Dongshaea marina: one gene and its partners. The protein of the gene in region 1 interacts with the protein of each later gene in a pairwise test. Links are inferred from orthologs where the notes say so. Each region holds a gene or a part of one and is shown in the gene's direction. Other genes may lie near its edges. The genes, in order: DB847_RS15800, ftsZ and srmB.

What was found.
Region 2: the proteins of DB847_RS15800 (region 1) and ftsZ interact in binary tests that used the Escherichia coli proteins (3 or more experiments, as listed by UniProt). The link is inferred for Dongshaea marina from one-to-one orthologs.
Region 3: the proteins of DB847_RS15800 (region 1) and srmB interact in binary tests that used the Escherichia coli proteins (3 or more experiments, as listed by UniProt). The link is inferred for Dongshaea marina from one-to-one orthologs.

What each region holds. Positions count from the first base shown.
Region 1 is NZ_CP028897.1:3,366,769-3,373,082, reverse strand. What follows is about bases 1,309-4,233. They hold DB847_RS15800 (bifunctional tRNA (adenosine(37)-C2)-methyltransferase TrmG/ribosomal RNA large subunit methyltransferase RlmN), read left to right. Parts: upstream 1,309-2,171; coding sequence 2,172-3,296; downstream 3,297-4,233. Other genes in these bases: DB847_RS15790 (RodZ domain-containing protein), read left to right, coding at 4,089-4,233; pilW (type IV pilus biogenesis/stability protein PilW), read left to right, coding at 3,317-4,099; DB847_RS15805 (metal-dependent hydrolase), read right to left, coding at 1,309-1,882. Outside these bases: more of DB847_RS15805, read right to left, coding at 1,193-1,308; more of DB847_RS15790, read left to right, coding at 4,234-5,009; ispG (flavodoxin-dependent (E)-4-hydroxy-3-methylbut-2-enyl-diphosphate synthase), read left to right, coding at 5,011-6,108; DB847_RS15780 (winged helix-turn-helix domain-containing protein), read left to right, coding at 6,128-6,314.
Region 2 is NZ_CP028897.1:430,405-436,761, forward strand. Bases 1,019-3,986 are described here. They hold ftsZ (cell division protein FtsZ), read left to right. Parts: upstream 1,019-1,898; coding sequence 1,899-3,074; downstream 3,075-3,986. Other genes in these bases: ftsA (cell division protein FtsA), read left to right, coding at 1,019-1,859; lpxC (UDP-3-O-acyl-N-acetylglucosamine deacetylase), read left to right, coding at 3,173-3,986. Also shown: DB847_RS02250 (cell division protein FtsQ/DivIB), read left to right, coding at 1-596; more of ftsA, read left to right, coding at 603-1,018; more of lpxC, read left to right, coding at 3,987-4,099; preprotein translocase subunit SecA, read left to right, coding at 4,434-6,357. UniProt on the Escherichia coli protein: Essential cell division protein that forms a contractile ring structure (Z ring) at the future cell division site. The regulation of the ring assembly controls the timing and the location of cell division.
Region 3 is NZ_CP028897.1:550,669-556,996, reverse strand. The notes cover bases 1,160-4,098. They hold srmB (ATP-dependent RNA helicase SrmB), read left to right. Parts: upstream 1,160-1,965; coding sequence 1,966-3,231; downstream 3,232-4,098. Other genes in these bases: asnA (aspartate--ammonia ligase), read right to left, coding at 3,774-4,098; DB847_RS02865 (tRNA1(Val) (adenine(37)-N6)-methyltransferase), read right to left, coding at 1,160-1,848. Outside these bases: brnQ (branched-chain amino acid transport system II carrier protein), read right to left, coding at 1-1,018; more of DB847_RS02865, read right to left, coding at 1,141-1,159; more of asnA, read right to left, coding at 4,099-4,766; transcriptional regulator AsnC, read left to right, coding at 4,921-5,382; DB847_RS02845 (MFS transporter), read left to right, coding at 5,722-6,328. UniProt on the Escherichia coli protein: DEAD-box RNA helicase involved in the assembly of the 50S ribosomal subunit at low temperature. Exhibits RNA-stimulated ATP hydrolysis and RNA unwinding activity. Acts before DeaD.

The sequences.
Region 1 (6,314 bases):
CAAGGAGATTGCTCTCAGCTAAATAGCTGAGCCTAATACTGCTACATCTATCGAAATGCACCAGCAGACCCACAGTGAATCCATTTCTTATCCACGAGAATCCCTGCTTTGCGTGCGCTGCTTTGAGAGCAACTTACCCATGGAAGTTCAACCGCATCATCCCTGACACAAAGAGTCTGCCTGAGAAAACCTCAGCAACAGCTCCAAGTGATCTGCTATTTGGAGGAGTTATTTAGCCTAACCAAACTATAAAGTTCTATTGGAGAAATTACTCATAACTGACTTGGATTTTCAGTGCGTTAGTGAAGAATAGATCCAGACATCAACAACAGACAACAAGCCTTACCGAAAATCAATAAAAAACAGTCTTTCCGATAGGTGTAAACAACAAGCAAGTCCAATTTTTTGTTATTTATAGCAGAGGTTCTGAAGTGGAGCGGATTATACTTAAGGATAAAGTTAGATCAAGAAATTAATTCATATAGATTATCGGCTGAAAATGGTTATATTTTTGTCCTTGCTTTTAATTTAACAATTAACGACCATTTTAATAATGGTCGTGCTTTTTGTTTTTTGATTGCTGGATTGTGCTAGAGTGTCGGTTTTTTATATAAGTAATGTGCGACTACTATCTAAATTGCGTTTCGTGATAAACAGGGTGGTACTTTATCAATCACCTCAAATGCCTAATGATTGTTGTGAGTTGTTAGGTTAATGTATTTAAATATCGAGTTGGTATTGATTTTCATCCATCGATTTATTAACTACTCACAAACTCTTATGAGTCCTTTATTTAGAGGATAGGCATTTAGGCTCATTTGAGTGCTTATGAAATCCCTTAAGAAAATCTTCATCCCTCTCGGATGGGAATAAGATAATAGCCAAAGTCTTTGTGATTACTACTCGGATTAGCTGAGACAAATCTGATCCTTGGGGTTATGTTTTTCCAGGGAGACGGCTCATATTTTAGATGCGCTGGTTTCAATATCGACAGCCTTCTGCAACAGGGGTCACTCAAAGCAGGGAAACGAGGGGCAGGATAGCAAACTGGGAGCGATTCGGGCTTACAGGCTATTCCCATGATGGCTGAGATACCACCTTTATTGGGGATATCAAAGGTACATATTCTTCAGGTTAGGAGATGTGACTGGGCCGATAGGTAATGTAGCCAACCAAAATAGCTCATGAATGATTACCACCTATGTGCCCACAGGGTTTGGGCAAGCTGGGCCGTCAGGATCTGCTCACGCAAGATGGTCAGGGGAGGGGCCGGGATCAGCAATATCCCGATCAGCAGGTAAAGGCCGACATACAACAGCCAGCTATCACGACTCATCAGTTTGCAGGCGCTCAGAAATGAGCTTTTAAGCCGTCCACCCGAGAGATCGACACTATAGATCTCATCAAGCAGCAGGTGCACCAGAAATCCTCCACTGACAAAGAGTCCCGCCAGCCAGGCATTGGGCGCACTGTAACGCAGCAGGTGCCAGGAGACGCTGGCGGTCACCAGACCACAGATCACTCCCATCGGCAGAGAGTGAAAGATCCCGCGATGCCGGGTTGCCTTGGTAAAGAGATAAAAGATGATATAGCGGGCGATGACAAAGAAGCAGGCCCCGGCGCCGATCCCAGGCACAATCCCATAGTCCCGGCCGACCAGCATCATGGTGGCGGTGGCCCCGATAATGGAGAGCAGGTTGAAGATCACCCGGATCGAGGTCGAGTGATCTGAATCCACATCCGGCAGCAGGCCGCCAATCGAGCCAAACAGGATGAGTGGCATGGTGAACTGGGAATGGATAATCCCTGCGGTATGCAGGGCGGCGGCAGCAATCGCGCTGCAACCGATAGCAACGCTGGCATGGGTATGAAAATTTGCCATGAAGAGGAGCTCTCACAGGGGCCTGAGTAACTTAGGGCTCAGAAGGAGCCAATTTCGCGCTACTGTGACAAAAGGAAGACTCAAATGCAATACGCTATGAGCTCATCTACTCTCGATCCCGGACTGAATTCTTCGCCAATCGGGATTTTTTGGTGTCAAATGACGAGAAAGGATTGCATTTACCCACCTATCTTTAGCAAAATCACTGCCTTTGCTGGAAAGCACTAGTCAAAATTTGTACAATTCGGCGCTGTTTAGCGATGTATGGCTGTCAAAAGTTGGGGCAACAATGAGTGAAACTAAAATCAATCTGCTAGATCTTGATCGGAATGGGATGCGTCAGCTGATGGCTGATCTGGGTGAGAAACCCTTTCGTGCCGATCAGTTAATGAAGTGGATCTACCATTTTGGTTGTGACAACTTCGACGAAATGACCAACATCAATAAGGTGCTGCGTGCCAAGTTGCAGCAGCGCTGCGAGATCCGTGCGCCTGAGATCGCCCGTGAGCAGCGCTCCAGTGACGGCACCATCAAGTGGGCCCTGCAGGTTGGCGATCAGGAAGTTGAGACTGTTTATATCCCGGATGAAGACCGCGCGACCCTGTGTGTCTCCTCTCAGGTCGGCTGTGCCCTTGAGTGTCATTTCTGCTCTACGGCTCAGCAGGGTTTTAACCGTAACCTACGGGTTTCTGAGATCATCGGTCAGGTATGGCGGGCGTCCAAGTCGATTGGCTTTAAGGGCGAGACCGGCCAGCGCCCCATCACCAATGTGGTGATGATGGGGATGGGAGAGCCGTTGCTGAACCTTAATAATGTGGTGCCGGCAATGGGGCTGATGCTGGATGATTATGGCTTTGGGCTCTCCAAACGTCGGGTAACTCTGTCTACATCCGGAGTGGTACCCGCCCTGGATAAGCTGGGCGATCAGATTGATGTTGCGCTGGCGGTTTCGCTGCATGCTCCCAATGATAAGCTTCGCAGCGAGATCATGCCGATCAACGATAAGTACAACATTCGGGAGCTGCTGGATGGCATTCACCGCTATGTTCAGAAGTCCAATGCCAACCAGGGCAAGGTCACTATCGAATATGTATTGCTCGATCACATCAATGATGATATGGATGATGCCCGCGAGTTGGCGCGTCTGTTGAAGAACACCCCCTGTAAGATTAACCTCATTCCCTTTAATCCCTACCCGGGCAGCCCTTTTGGTAAGCCCAGTAACAGCCGGGTCGACCGCTTCAGCAAGGTATTGATGGAGTATGGCTACACCGTCATAGTGCGCAAGACCCGTGGCGATGATATTGATGCCGCCTGTGGACAGCTGGTTGGTGACGTAATCGACAGAACCAAGCGAGTCATCAAAAAACGGATGCAGAACGAAGCGATTTCCGTCAAAATCTGTGAATCCTAATTTAATCTGATGGCTAGGGAATGGAAAGAGGATTACAACTCCTGAGCATAGGGATGGTAGCGCTTCTGCTGGCGGGCTGTGTTCAGGAGACGACCTATGTCGATAATAAGCAGACTCATACGGTTCAGACCTTTGAGCCGAAGAATGCGGCCAAGAATCGCCTGGATCTCGGGCTGCAGTATCTGCAGCAGGGAGATGCAGTTCAGGCGAAATACAATCTTGAGAAGGCTCTGAGCTATGATCCTCGTAATCCGATGATCTATGCCGCCATCGCTTATTTCCACCAAAGCGTCGGAGAGATGTCACAGGCTGACGCCTCTTATCAAAAAGCCCTTGGCATGGCGCCCAACAATCCTGATATCCTTAACAACTACGGGACCTTCCTTTGCTCCGAGAAACACTATGCTAAAGCGCAGAAGATGTTTTTGCGAGCGGTGGCGGTGCCTGGCTACATCAAGGTTGCCAGCACCTACGAAAATGCTGCCGTTTGTGCTCAGAGTGCGGGAGATACCCCACAAGCGAAAGATTATTACAGACGTGCACTTGGATATGAGCCATCAAACCCCACGATTTTGTTGGGACTGGCCGATATCTCATTGCAGCAAAAGGATCTGGCTTCGGCCCGGGGCTACCTGGCACGCTATGGTAAAGACAACTTAGCCACTGCCGATAGCTTATGGCTGTGGGTGAAGCTGGAAGAGGCGGATGACCATCCGGCGGGAGTCCATAAGTATGGTGCCGAGCTGATGCGTAAATATCCTCAATCGATTCAAGCTAAAAAGTACATTGCGAATGAGTATTAAGAGCGAACATCCTGAACAGATCCAAGAAACCGAGGCCGACATTGGCGAGCAACTCGCGATCAGTCCCGGACGCTTGCTGCGCGAGGCACGCGAGCAACAGATGATGAGCCAGGAACAGGTTGCCTCACGGTTGAACCTGCGGCTCACTTTGGTCCAGGATATTGAGCAGGATCATTTTCCTGCGCATATGGCCGAGACCTTTATCCGTGGCTATCTGAGATCCTACTGTAAGCTGCTTGGAATTGAGGAGGCACAGGTTCTGGCTTCCTATGAGCAGCTGGGAACCGGGAAGGCTCAAACCGGGATGCACAGCTTCTCTAAACGCACCCACAAAGAGGCGAGTGACTCACGGCTCAAGTGGGTGACCCGATTGATCATCCTGGTGCTGATCATTTTGCTGATCGCCTGGTGGTGGCAGGAGTCGATGACAAAAAGTAGTGTGGAGCCTGTTCCACAGCCAGCAACAGCTACCCAGAGCGCAACAACTCCGGCGCAGCCAGCCTCAGAGCCGGCCGTATCCCCTGCGGGATCCCAGGAGCAGAGCCCGGCCAGTGTGGACACTCATTCAACACCATCAGTGGCAGATGAATCCTCTTCGACCCATGTATCTCCCACAGAGACCTCAACTGCGGCAACCGAGTCAGCTGCCGCAGAGACACAAAACCAGCAGCAAGGATTAGTGTTAAGCTTTCGTGGCGACTGTTGGGTGAAGGTCACCGATGGCACAGGCAAACAGCTGGTGGTCGGGATCAAAAAACAGGGGGATACCCTGGAGCTGGAAGGACAGCCGCCATTCCACCTGATCCTTGGGGCACCTCAGCTGGTAGACGTGAGTTATCAGGGTAAACACGTGAGTCTCGATGCATTTAAAAACAGTATTGCAAAACTAATTGTTCCGGAGCAGCAGTAATATGGCCCATCATCAATCACCGATTAAGCGCCGTCAGTCTAAGAAGATCTGGGTCGGAGATGTTCCTGTTGGAGGCGATGCACCGATTTCGGTACAGAGCATGACCAATACCCGTACCGTGGATGTGGAAGCGACTGTGGCGCAAATCCGCTCTTTGGAGAAGGTCGGGGCGGATATTGTCCGGGTTTCGGTACCCACTATGGAAGCGGCCGAGGCGTTTCGTCAGATCAAGCAACAGGTCAAGGTCCCTCTGGTGGCGGATATCCACTTTGACTACCGGATCGCCCTCAAGGTTGCCGAATATGGCGTGGATTGCCTGCGGATCAACCCGGGAAATATTGGCAAAGAAGATCGGGTGCGTGCCGTGGTTGATTGTGCGCGGGATAAGAATATTCCGATCCGGATCGGGGTCAATGGCGGCTCCTTGGAAAAAGAGTTGATGCAGAAATATCACGAGCCAACTCCCGAGGCCCTCGTTGAGTCTGCGATGCGCCATGTTGAGATTTTAGACCGGCTTAATTTTGATAACTTCAAGATCAGCGTCAAGGCATCGGATGTGTTTATGGCGGTCGGAGCCTATCGTCAACTGGCAACCCAGATTGAGCAACCCCTGCACCTGGGGATCACTGAGGCGGGAGGCTTTCGCTCCGGCGCGGTGAAATCAGCGGTGGGTTTGGGAATGCTGCTTGCTGAAGGGATCGGTGATACCCTGCGTGTCTCCCTGGCCGCGGACCCGGTGGAGGAGATCAAGGTTGGTTTTGATATCCTCAAGTCATTAGGCATTCGTAGCCGCGGCATTAACTTTATCGCCTGCCCAAGTTGTTCGCGTCAGGAGTTTGATGTGATCAACACGGTCAACGCCCTTGAGGAGCGTTTGGAGGATATTATCACTCCCATGGATGTCAGTATCGTCGGCTGTGTGGTCAATGGTCCCGGAGAGGCCTTGGCTTCTGACATAGGTCTGGCGGGAGCAAACGGTGGCAGTGCACTGTATGAAAATGGCGAGCGCCGCGAACGATTAGCCAATGATACCCTGGTCGATACCCTGGAGCGGCGGATCCGTGCCCGCGCCGAGGCGATCAAGGTCTGTAAGGCATGATGACACCCTCCCTCCTGTGATGGAATCAAGTCCTACCTCAATAAGTCTTCCGGATCAGTTGAAGCTCCCTAAGGGGAGTATTCATCTGGTCGATGGTGAAGTCATCTCATCCGATGGCGTCAAGCTCATCGCCCTTGGCGGCAGTGAGCTGGCACTACTCAGGCTGCTGCTTGAGGCTGATGGGGAGGTAGTAGAGCGCGCGGTCA
Region 2 (6,357 bases), 2.9 Mb from region 1 along the record:
AGTTTGTGGTGCAGGGAGCCCAGCGTCCGATTGTACGTGCTGAGATCGAAGCGGTGTTACAAGGCCTTCCTAAAACCACCAGTTTTTTTGAGCTGAATGTAGATAAGCTGCAACAGCAGCTGGCGGCTCAACCCTGGGTTTACCAGGTGGCGGTTCGTAAGCAGTGGCCTGAACGGCTGGGAGTCTATGTGACTGAGCAGCAGGTAATGGCACACTGGGGGGAGCAGCAGTTGATCAATCGCTATGGCGAGATCTTCAGTGCTCCAACCCAGGGAGTCAAGCTGCCGGATCTGTGGCTCAGTGGTCGGGCAGATGAAGCGGATAAGGTTGTAGCCATGTACCACCAGTTGCAGCCCTTGTTTCAATCAGGCCCCTTTCGTCTTACCCACCTGACGATGACCGGACGGGGAGCCTGGATTGTCGAATTGGATAATGGCTGGAAGCTTTATGTCGGCCAGCAGCGGGTCATGGAGCGGTTACAACGTTTTTTGAGTGTGTATCCACAGATCCAGCCTCAACAACAGATCGCTTATCTGGATCTGCGATATGACACCGGAATCGCAGTGGGATGGAAAAATAACAAGAAAGTGAGTTAACACTGAATGACAAAGGCACTGGAGAGAAATTTAATCGTTGGTCTGGATATCGGTACTTCCAAAGTATCGGCTCTGGTCGGTGAACTGCTTCCGGATGGAGAGCTCTCCATTGTCGGGTTGGGGAGTCATAGCAGCAGGGGAATGGATAAGGGAGGCGTGAACGATCTTGAGTCTGTGGTCAAGTCGATTCAGCGTGCGATCAATGAAGCTGAGATGATGGCAGAGTGCCAGATCACCTCGGTTTACCTTGGGATCTCCGGGCGGCACCTGGATTGTCTGAATGAGTCGGGTATGGTGCCGATCACAGATGAGGAGGTCTCCCAGGATGATGTGGATAATGTGATCCATACGGCTCAGTCGGTCAAGCTCAAGGATCAACACAGGATCCTGCATGTGATCCCCCAGGACTTTGCCATTGATTACCAGGAGGGGATCAAGAATCCCATCGGCCTGTCCGGGGTAAGAATGAAGGCTCAGGTTCACCTGGTGACCTGCCATAACGATATGGCGAAGAATATTGTCAAAGCGGTTGAGAAGTGTGGTTTGAGAGTGGATCAGCTGATCGCTTCCGGGCTGGCTTCCAGCTATGCGGTTCTGACCGAGGATGAGAAGGAGCTTGGGGTTTGTGTGGTTGACATCGGCGGTGGCACCATGGATATGGCGCTGTTTACCGGTGGGGCCTTGCGCCATACCCAGGTGATCCCTTATGCGGGGAGTGCGGTGACCAGTGATATCGCCTACGCCTTTGGGACACCACCGGCAGATGCCGAAGCGATTAAAGTTCGTTATGGATGCGCACTTGGAAGTTTGGTCAGTAAAGAGGACAATATTGAGGTTCCGAGTGTCGGAGGGCGACCCGCCCGCAGTCTGCAGCGACAGACTCTGGCCGAAGTGATTGAGCCAAGATATAGTGAACTTTTCGGCATGGTAAATGACGAACTACAGAAGTTGCGTCGTGAACTGAAAGATAAAGGGGTCAAGCACCAGTTTGCCGCTGGCATAGTGCTGACCGGTGGCGCATCACGCATAGAAGGCGTGGTGGAGTGTGCCGAGCGAATTTTTGGATGTCAGGTCAGAGTGGGAGAACCGGTCAACATCAAAGGTTTGGTTGACTATGTAGGCTCCCCTGTATATTCGACTCCCGTAGGATTATTGCAGTATGGCAAGTTGCATCAGCCAAATAACTTGGAAACCGTGATGCGCAGCCATAGTGTGGGTGGCCTGATGAAGAAGGTTACCAACTGGTTTAAAGGGGAATTTTAGTGTTGTTGATGGGTGCAAAAAGCGAAGTGGAGAGACAAGATGTTTGAATTCATGGACAGTTCTAGTGACGAAGCAGTCATTAAGGTTATTGGTGTCGGGGGTGGTGGAGGAAACGCCGTCGAGCATATGGTGCGTGAATCGATCGAGGGTGTCGACTTCATCTCGATCAATACGGACGCGCAGGCACTCAATAGTGCGACGGTTAATACCACACTGCAGATCGGTGGGACCATCACCAAGGGGCTGGGAGCAGGTGCCAATCCCGAGGTGGGTCGCGATGCTGCGATCGAAGATCGTGAGGCGATTGCCGAGCTGCTCAATGGGGCCGATATGGTGTTTATCGCGGCCGGTATGGGTGGCGGAACCGGAACCGGTGCGGCTCCCGTGGTGGCTGAAGTTGCCAAGGAGCTGGGGATCCTGACGGTTGCTGTGGTGACTAAGCCCTTCTCCTTTGAGGGTAAGAAGCGAATGAGCTTTGCCCTGCAGGGAATTGAGGAGCTGGCTAAATCGGTCGACTCGCTGATCACCATCCCGAACGATAAGCTCCTCAAGGTATTGGGGCGTGGTATCAGCCTGCTGGATGCCTTTAAGGCGGCCAATAACGTATTGCTGGGAGCGGTGCAGGGCATTGCCGAGCTGATCACTCGTCCGGGTCTGATTAACGTTGACTTTGCGGACGTTCGTACCGTGATGCGCGAGATGGGTACAGCCATGATGGGCACCGGTATCGCCAGCGGTGAAGACAGAGCGGAAGAGGCTGCCGAGAAGGCGATCTCCAGCCCGCTGCTGGAAGATGTGGATCTAGCGGGAGCCCGTGGCATCCTGGTGAATATCACTGCGGGTATGGATCTCAACATTGAAGAGTTTGAGACCGTCGGTAATGCGGTGAAAGCGTTTGCCTCCGAGAATGCAACCGTGGTGGTCGGTACCGTCATCGAACCGGATATGGAGAATGAGCTGCGGGTGACCGTGGTGGCAACCGGGATCGGCGCCGATCGTAAGCCGGACATCACATTGGTGAAGTCTGCAACTACGGCTCCTCAGAGCGCATCGGTTCCATCCATGTCTGGTAGTGCACGCCCGGCGACCGAGAACGATCAGCCTCTGACACCTAAGAGTGCTCAGGTTGCGGTCAATGCCGATAGTAACCCGGTCGCGAAAAGCGAGCCTGATTACCTGGATATTCCGGCATTTTTGCGTAAGCAGGCTGATTGATCGAACTGTGTTTGGTTTTGATGCTGGTTATAGAATGTGCTACACTCTTCGGCCGTTTGTTCGAGTCGGGCTGAAGTAGTGCTGAGCGGGTACGTCTTATGATGAAACAAAGAACCCTAAAGAAAAGTGTGCAGGCCACCGGAGTTGGGCTGCATTCAGGGCAGAAAGTCACCATGACCTTCTACCCTGCTCCAGTTAACACCGGGGTCGTGTATCGACGTGTTGATCTGGATCCAGTGGTGGAAATCAAGGCCGATGCCAGCCTGGTGCGTGATACCATGCTTTGCACTGCTCTGGTCAATGAGCAGGGCGTACGGGTTTCTACGATAGAGCATCTCTCTGCAGCCCTTGCTGGCTTAGGGATTGATAACCTTGTCGTAGAGGTCGACTCTCCAGAGCTGCCGGTAATGGACGGAAGTTCCCATCCGTTTATCTACCTGCTGCAATCTGCGGGGATCGAAGAGCAGTCCGTTGCCAAGAAGTTTATCCGGGTACTCAAGCCGATTCGGGTTGAGTTAGAGGATAAGTGGGCCGAGCTGCTTCCCTACAACGATGGTTTCAAGATGGACCTGCTGGTGGATTTTGATCATCCGGTATTCAAGAAGCAAAACCAGCATCTGAAGCTCGATTTTTCCAGCAATGCCTTTATTCGCGATATCAGCCGCGCCCGAACCTTCTGCTTCCTGCGGGATGTTGAGTATATGCACTCACGCAACCTGGCACTGGGTGGAGGCCTGGAAAATGCGGTGGTGATGGATGATTATCGTGTGTTGAATGAAGATGGCTTACGCTATGACGATGAGTTTGTGAAGCACAAGATGCTGGATGCGATCGGCGATCTCTACATGTGTAATCACAATCTCATCGGTGAGTTCAAGGCTTACAAGACCGGGCATGCCCTCAACAACCTGTTGCTCAAGACTCTGTTGGCAACAGAAGATGCCTGGGAGCTGGTTAGCTTTGAAGATGAAAAACAGCAGGTGCCGATCACCTTCTGTGATACCTCACTGGTGGTTGCAAGCTGATCTTCCACATCAGACATGAGAAAAGGCGCCGGCGCTCTCCACCCGGCGCCTTTTTTATTTCCCCCCAGTTCTGATCTCCCCTTGCTTTTTGAGGAGACAGCCCCCATAAATTGCTTGGCTCTGTTGAGGTTTCCAATTTTAAAGTGGATCTGAGGCGTCAGCAGAGCCTGGATGATGAGTTGTTTTTGCACTCTTTTCCAACAAGGATTTTGCCCTGGTCTTATCTTGATTTAAAATGGCGTGCCGGTCTGTCCTGTATCGCTTCGACGAACCGGGGGGTCTCCTAAAGTGCAAGGATGAGAGATTAAACCAGTGAACCTAAAAGTGGCCAATAATGATAAGTAACTTCCTCACCAAGATTGTTGGCAGCCGTAATGAGCGAATTCTCAAGAATCTGCGCAAGGCTGTAAAACGGATCAACGCTATGGAGCCTGAATATGAGGCTCTGACCGATGAGCAGCTGAGTGCCAAAACTGAGGAGTTTCGTCAGCGACTCAAAGAGGGGGCTACTCTTGAAAGCCTGCTTCCTGAGGCTTTTGCAACGGTTCGAGAGGCATCTAAGCGTATCTTTGAGATGCGTCCCTTCGATGTACAGTTGGTTGGGGGCATGGTCCTGAACCAAAACCAGATCGCCGAGATGAAAACCGGTGAAGGTAAGACCCTGACCGCGACCCTGCCTGCTTATCTGAACGCCCTGACCGGACGTGGCGTTCATATAGTTACCGTGAATGACTACCTGGCCAAGCGTGATGCCGATGGCAACCGGCCACTGTTTGAATTTTTGGGGATGACGGTTGGCTGTAACCTGCCCGGAATGGATCCGGATCAGAAGCGTGATGCTTACGCTGCCGATATCACCTATGGAACCAACAATGAATTCGGCTTCGATTATCTGCGCGATAATATGGCCTACTCCGCCGATCAGCGGGTTCAGCGTGAACTCTACTATGCCCTGGTGGATGAGGTTGACTCGGTTCTGATCGATGAGGCGAGAACACCACTGATCATCTCCGGCCCCACCGATGATAACTCAGAGCTCTATATCAGCATCGATAAGCTTATCCCTAAGCTGACCAAGCAGGATAAAGAGGATTCTGAAGAGTATAAGGGCGATGGCCACTATACGGTGGATGAGAAAAATAAGCAGGCCTTCCTGACTGAAAATGGCCAGCTGTTTGTGGAGGAGCTGCTCAAGGAACGCAAGCTACTCGGTGATGATGAATCCCTGTTTTCGGCCACTAACATCGCCCTGCTGCACCACATCAATGCGGCGCTGCGCGCCCACACCTTGTTTGAACTCAACGTCGATTACATAGTTCAGGATGGCGAGATCGTGATCGTCGATGAGCATACCGGTCGTACCATGCCGGGACGTCGCTGGTCCGAGGGGCTGCACCAGGCTGTGGAAGCCAAAGAGAATGTGCAGATCCAGAATGAAAACCAGACCCTGGCATCGATCACCTTCCAGAACTATTTCCGCCTCTATGAAAAGCTGGCGGGGATGACGGGAACCGCCGATACCGAAGCCTTTGAATTCCAGTCTATCTATAACCTCGAGACTGTGGTGATCCCGACCAACAAGCCGATGATCCGTAACGATATGGGCGATCTGGTGTACCTCACCGAGGAGGAGAAGTACGAGGCGATCGTTCAGGATATCAAGGACAGGATCCAGGAGGGGCGGCCGATCCTGGTGGGTACCATCTCGATCGAGAACTCCGAGATGCTCTCTAATGTCCTGAAGAAGGAGAGTGTTCGCCACAAGGTTCTGAACGCTAAGTTCCATGCCCAGGAAGCTGAGATCATAGCCCAGGCGGGACGTCCTGGCGCCGTGACCATAGCGACCAACATGGCGGGCCGGGGAACCGATATCGTGCTCGGTGGTAACTGGCAGTCAGAGCTTGCCAAGCTTGATAATCCGAGCGAGCAGCAGGTGAATAAGATCAAGGAGGAGTGGCAGCGTTGCCATGATGAGGTGATCCAGGCGGGTGGCCTGCACATTATCGGCACCGAGCGTCATGAATCCCGACGCATTGATAACCAGTTGCGGGGCCGTTCCGGTCGTCAGGGGGATCCGGGTTCGAGCCGGTTCTATCTGTCGATGAACGATTCACTGATGCGGATTTTCGCCTCCGATCGGGTGGCTGGAATGATGCGTAAGCTTGGTATGCAGCGCGGCGAAGCGATTGAGCACCCCTGGGTGAGCAAGGCGGTTGAGAATGCCCAGCGTAAGGTTGAAAGCCGTAACTTTGATATTC
Region 3 (6,328 bases), 2.8 Mb from region 1 along the record:
CTATCGCCACCGGGTAGCAGAACACCAACACAGGGAAAGAGAGCTTGATCAGCTGGGTCAGGCCAACATTAGCCACCACCATGCAGCTTACCCCCAATAGCAAAACCCACTTGCGATAGCTAAAGAGTTTAAGCTGTTGATGCAAAAAGTCAGAGATCGCCGAAATAAGACCCACCGAGGTGGTCAAACAGGCCAGCATGATAATCCCAGCCAGGATCATCAATCCCGGTTGACCAAACAGGGAAACGACATAGGCAGAGATAATATCCGCACCATTATTGGCATGGGCCAGCAATCCGCCACTGGTCGCCCCGAGATAAAACAAAGAGACATAGACAAAGATCAAACCACAGGCCGAGATGATTCCGGCACAGGCGAGGTACTTAAACAGCTTGAGTCCATCCTTGATCCCGCGCTGCTTGAGTACATCGATAATCAACATGCCAAACATCAGTGAGGCCAGGGTATCCATGGTGTTATACCCCTGCAGGAACCCGGTAAAAAATGGATGACTGATATAATCCCCCGTAGCCGGTGGTGTCGTCCCCTGAGGCGCAATAATCACCGCACAGGCCAACACCAGCAGCAGCAGGATCAGCACCGGAGTCAACACCTTACCGACCGCATCCAGCAGCTTACCCTGAGTCAGGGCCAGCAGCATGGAGATCCCAAAAAAGCCGACGGTAAAAATAAGCAGGGCCAAGGCACCCGGGTGACTCAGAAAAGGTCGAACCCCGATCTCATAGGCAACCAACCCGGTGCGGGGTGTACCAAACAGCGGACCGATAATCAGGTTCAGGGCAACCCCAAACATCAGAGCGATCCGGGCCGGAAGCAGCCGGGTCATCACCGGTAAGCCACCACCGGCAAAGGCAACCGCAAGGATCCCCAGTAGCGGCAGGCCAACACCCGTGATCAAAAAACCAAACATGGCAGGAGTCATCTGCCCACCCGCCATAAAACCAGCCTTAGGTGGGAAAATAATATTTCCGGCCCCCAGGAAAAACGCAAAGGTCATAAATCCCAGTCCGAAAATATCAAATAGTTTTAGTTTTTGGCTCACAGTACATCCTCACAAATTACTTGTGCCTGTCTGAGGCTGCTATTAATTTTTTTATTAGCCAGCCGAATTCACACGAATTACATCTTTAGGTAAAAATCGCGGGTTAAAGCGATGAACTGCTCACTATAGAGACCATCGGCCTGGTGTACCAATATTTTTTTTATTATCAAAGGCTGAGATTGACGAGCTAATAATAATAAAATTCGGGTGGGTAATTTACCCTCGCGAGTAATTACTTCACAACGCTCAATAATATGAAGATTATTCGCCTCTGCTGCTTCAAACCAATTTTTTTCACATTCCGCAGGAATGATGAGAGCAAGCTTTCCCTCGGGCGCAAGCAGTCGCTGTGCAGCCAGGCACAACTCATCTTCTCCCAGGGTCACCGTTTGCCGGGCATGGCGACGGGCATGATTATCCATCCTGTGCTGATAGGGGTAGTAGGGCGGATTCGAGACGATGAGGTCAAAGGGGACTGCGCTGAACTTTTGAATCGACTGATGATGGATCTGAACCCTTGAGCCCCAGGGGGAGCGGCAAACATTCTCTGCGGCCTGGCTTGCAGCATCCACATCCAGCTCTACTCCCTCTATCAGGCAGGAGTCCGGACTGCGCTGAGCCAGCATCAGAGCGATCAGCCCACAGCCAGTCCCTATATCCAGAGCCCGAGACACCCTGGCTAAGGGAGCCCAGCTTCCCAGCAAAATACCATCGGTCCCGATCTTCATACCACAGCGATCATGTTCCAGATGAAAACGCTTAAAGCTAAAGCCGCTTCGCTTCATGGCAACCTCAAAAATCCTTCATTTTATGCAAAACCTTTAAGTTGTACAGTTTGCAGCGAGATCTCTCTATAATGAGCCATCAATCAACTAATTTTGTACTGCAGAACAGGAAAATAGATGTCATTTGAAAACTTCGATCTCGACGAGAACTTGCTAAGGGCACTGGAGCAGCTCAACTTTGCACGCCCCACCACCATCCAGAAGATGGTTCTGCCCGAGGCGATGGACGGCCGGGATATCATGGCATCTGCCCCGACCGGTACCGGAAAAACCGCGGCCTTCCTCCTGCCTGCATTGCAACACATGCTGGACTTCCCGCGTCGTCAGCCCGGGCCTCCCCGAGTTCTGGTTCTGACCCCAACCCGCGAGCTGGCGATGCAGATCGAGGAGCAGGCAAAAGCCCTGAGCCAGTTCTGCAAACTCAACTGCGGGGTGATCACAGGTGGTGTCGACCATGCTGAGCAGCGTCCACTGCTGGAGAAGAACCTGGATCTGCTGATCGCAACCCCGGGGCGATTGATGGAGTACATGGATGAGGAGAGTTTCGACAGCCGCGCCGTCGAGATCCTGATCCTGGATGAAGCCGACCGCATGCTGGATATGGGCTTTAGTAAAGAGGTTCACCGCATCGCAGGTGAATGTCGCTGGCGCCGCCAAAGCATGCTGTTCTCCGCTACCCTGGAGGGAGAAGGGCTGCAGAGATTTTGTGAAGAGCTGCTCACTGAACCGGCCGAGCTCAATGCTGAACCACCCAAGCGGGAGCGGGGAAAAATCCATCAGTGGATCCATCTGGCCGATCATGCCGAACACAAGTTTGCCCTGCTCACCCACCTGCTACGCCTGGATCCTGAGCATCGCAGCATCGTCTTTGTCAAAACCCGTGAGCGCTTACATCAGCTGGTAGGGCAACTGACCCAGGCTGGCCTGGAGTGCACCTACCTACGGGGCGAGATGGATCAGAAAAAGCGTAATGAATCCCTCACCAAGTTCCGTGAAAAGCGCAGCAATATCCTGGTGGCTACCGATGTTGCGGCCCGGGGTCTGGATATCCCGGATGTGACCCATGTGATCAACTATGATCTCCCCTGGAGTGCCGATGTCTACCTGCACCGGATCGGCCGCACCGCCCGCGCCGGTGCCAAGGGATCCGCGATCAGCCTGGTGGAGGCCCATGACATAGAGATCCTGGGTAAAATTGAGCGCTATATGCAGCACCCGATGAAGCGCCGCACCATCGCCGAGCTACCGCCAAAACATAGAGAGGCGCGCCCCCCGAAAAAGGCCAAGAAGAGTAAGATGCCAAAGAAGGGTAAAGGAGCCAAGGGAATAGCCAAAAAGCAGCGTAAGAAGTCTCAGAAACCTTCAAAGAAAGCCAGCAGCTGACAGAGCTAAAACCCCACCGATAGCTGTTGGCTAGCGGTGGGCCTTATGAAGCATGAGTCGCAAAGAGTAACTCCTCCTTACCCTCACCTTATTAACCAGTACCGCATAGCTCAAATACCTTAACCTCCCACCTCTACCATGAAGTATTTGAGCTATGGGCGAAGTTATACTAATCACGAAAGAAAAGTGATCGGATTGCCCTGATAATCCATGAGCCATTTGCGCCACGCAGCAAGTACATCCTGTATGCTCGATGCCAGCGGCTACCTTCCTGGTAACCCCTTCCTGTTCGCGGTCCATCGCTCTCGCTTCGTTACTTAGCAACTTCGCCCATGCTGCCAACGGGCTAAATGGCTCACAGCTTATCCAAGTTGGAGTGAACAACACACTGATCACTTAATCATCTGGCTTGGTATAACACCATCTCTGGTTATCGTTGCATTCGCATATCCATATACATCGGCACCCCCGACGGGGTTTGCTGCTGTGCCGCAAATCAGGAACATCAGCATAAGCGGTAAAGACCATGACGCTTAGCGGCACTAAAGTAATCCACTGACCATTGCTCGCAACTGCTCGGGCCACACCCCTACCTGAACCTCACCAATATGCTGTTTCTGCAGCAGTAGCATGGTAAGACGAGACTGACCGATTCCACCGCCGATCGTCAGCGGCATCTTGCTGGCCATCAACTTTTGGTGCCAGGGCTGCTCCTGACGCTGTAGCTCACCACTTATCTCTAGCTGGCGCTTCAGAGACTCGGGATCGACCCGGATCCCCATCGATGAGAGCTCAATCACATCATCAAGCTGAGGGCTCCACACCAAGATATCACCGTTGAGCCCTCGCTTGCCCTCTGAGCACAGGCTACTCCAGTCATCATAATCCGGTGCCCGAACATCATGGGGCTGGCCATCTTTCAGCCGGTCTCCGATCCCTATCAGGAATACGGCTCCCAATTCACGAGTGATCGCCCGCTCCCGCTCTTTAGGGCTGAGGGTCGGGTAACTTTCAAGCAGCTCCTCGCTGTGAATAAAATGAATGCTCTCGGCAAGCTGGCTGTCCAGCCCATACTCGCCACAAACAGCCCGTTCTGTGCTCTTGATCGCCTGCCAGATCTTTTGCACACAGGCCTTGAGGTACTCTGTATCCCGGAATTCCCGGCTGATCACCTGCTCCCAATCCCACTGATCGACATAGACAGAGTGGATCGGACTCAGTGCCTCTTCGTCAGGCCTGAGTGCTTTCATGTGAGCATAGATCCCCTCGCCACACTCAAAGCCATAGCGGCCCAACATCAAACGCTTCCACTTTGCCAGAGACTGTACCACCTCATAACTCTGCTCAGGCATGGTTCGAAGACAGACCTGAACCGGCTGCTCCCAGCCACTGAGATTATCCTGCACCCCATCCCCAACCTGGCTCAAAAGTGGCGCTTCGACCCGGGTTAAACCAAGCTGGTTTGCCAACTGCGCTGAGAAATAATCTTTTACAAAACTTATCTGTTGCTGGGTGCGGATATACTGCTTTTTCATGAATGAACCTGCCATCTTTAAACTGATTGTTTGGCGATTCTTCAACAAAGAACACATTCAATTCAATATCCATCAATAAAAATAGCAAGCACACCTTTAAATCATCAATCAATAATGGTAGTAAATAATTAATCGTTAATAGTAGAGCAAAAAAATGACGGATAATTATCGAATCGATAATCTGGATAAACAGATCCTCACCGCCCTGATGGACAATGCCCGTACCCCCTATGCAGAGCTTGCCAAGCGCTTTGAGGTAAGCCCGGGAACCATCCATGTCCGGGTCGAAAAGATGAAACAGGCGGGTTTTATCGAGGGAACCCGGGTCCAGATCAACCCCAAGCGTCTGGGCTATGATGTGTGCTGCTTTATCGGGATCAACCTCAAAAGTGCCGGGGACTACCCCTCGGCGCTGGCACAGCTCGAAAAGCTAAGCGAAGTGGTGGAGGCCTACTACACCACTGGTACCTACAGCATCTTTATCAAGCTGATGGTCCGTTCCATCGACGATCTACAGCAGGTGCTGATCCACAAGATCCAGAGCATCCCAGAGGTTCAATCCACCGAGACCCTGATCTCTTTGCAAAACCCGATTCACCGTGAGGTTCAGCCCTGAGGCTGAACCCCTGATAACCTAGTGTACCCATGCAAATGGGTTTTCTGACACTTAATTAGCACACAAAAAGAATGATTCGAAAAAATTTTCCTTACCGGAAAAGCCAGGCATAGCTAAAAAATAGAAGCCAAGACTGCACAACAAACAAATTCAGATTCAAATCAAAGACATAGACCGTTAGTCGTTGCTCGAACCCTCCTCCACTCCCCTTTCTTAACCCGCATCACCGACAGGATTTCACGTCTCAAATAACCTATATTGGGCAGTCTCAGAGTTGACTCAGCCATAAAACAAAACTTAGTATACGAAGCTCTTACAAGGATGAAGGATCAAAAACAGATGAAAGCCCCCTCAAAACTAATTCGCTTACTAAAGATATCTTTTGGCAATGCTCTTGAGTGGTATGACTTCTGTTTGTTTGGTTATTTTGCTGCAACCATAGGCCAGGTGTTTTTTCACAGCCAGAGCCAATTAAGTAACCTGCTACTCGCCTTCGCAACCTTTGCGGTGGGTATGATCGCCCGCCCCATCGGAGGCGCCCTGTTTGGCTACTTTGGTGATCGCATTGGCCGCCACTTTGCGATGAACCTGTCGATTATCCTGATGGGAGGTGCCAGCGTACTGATGGCCTTTCTGCCAGGCTACGCCAGCATTGGGATTTTTGCCCCTGTACTGCTGGTATTGCTCAGGGTAGTTCAGGGGTTATCCGCGGGAGGTCAGTGGGGAAACCTACTGGTCATTACCGCCGAAGATAAAAAATTGAAAAATACCGGCTACTACAGCGGAGTGGCTTACGCCGTCTCTATGGTCGGTTTTTTGCTGGCGGCGGGGATCAGCTACCTAGTGATCAATTTCGTCCCGGCTCATGAGAGTGGTTATATCTGGCGTATTCCTTTTTTAGTGGGTGGATTACTGCTGGTGCTGCATCTCTACCTGGCCAAAGAGC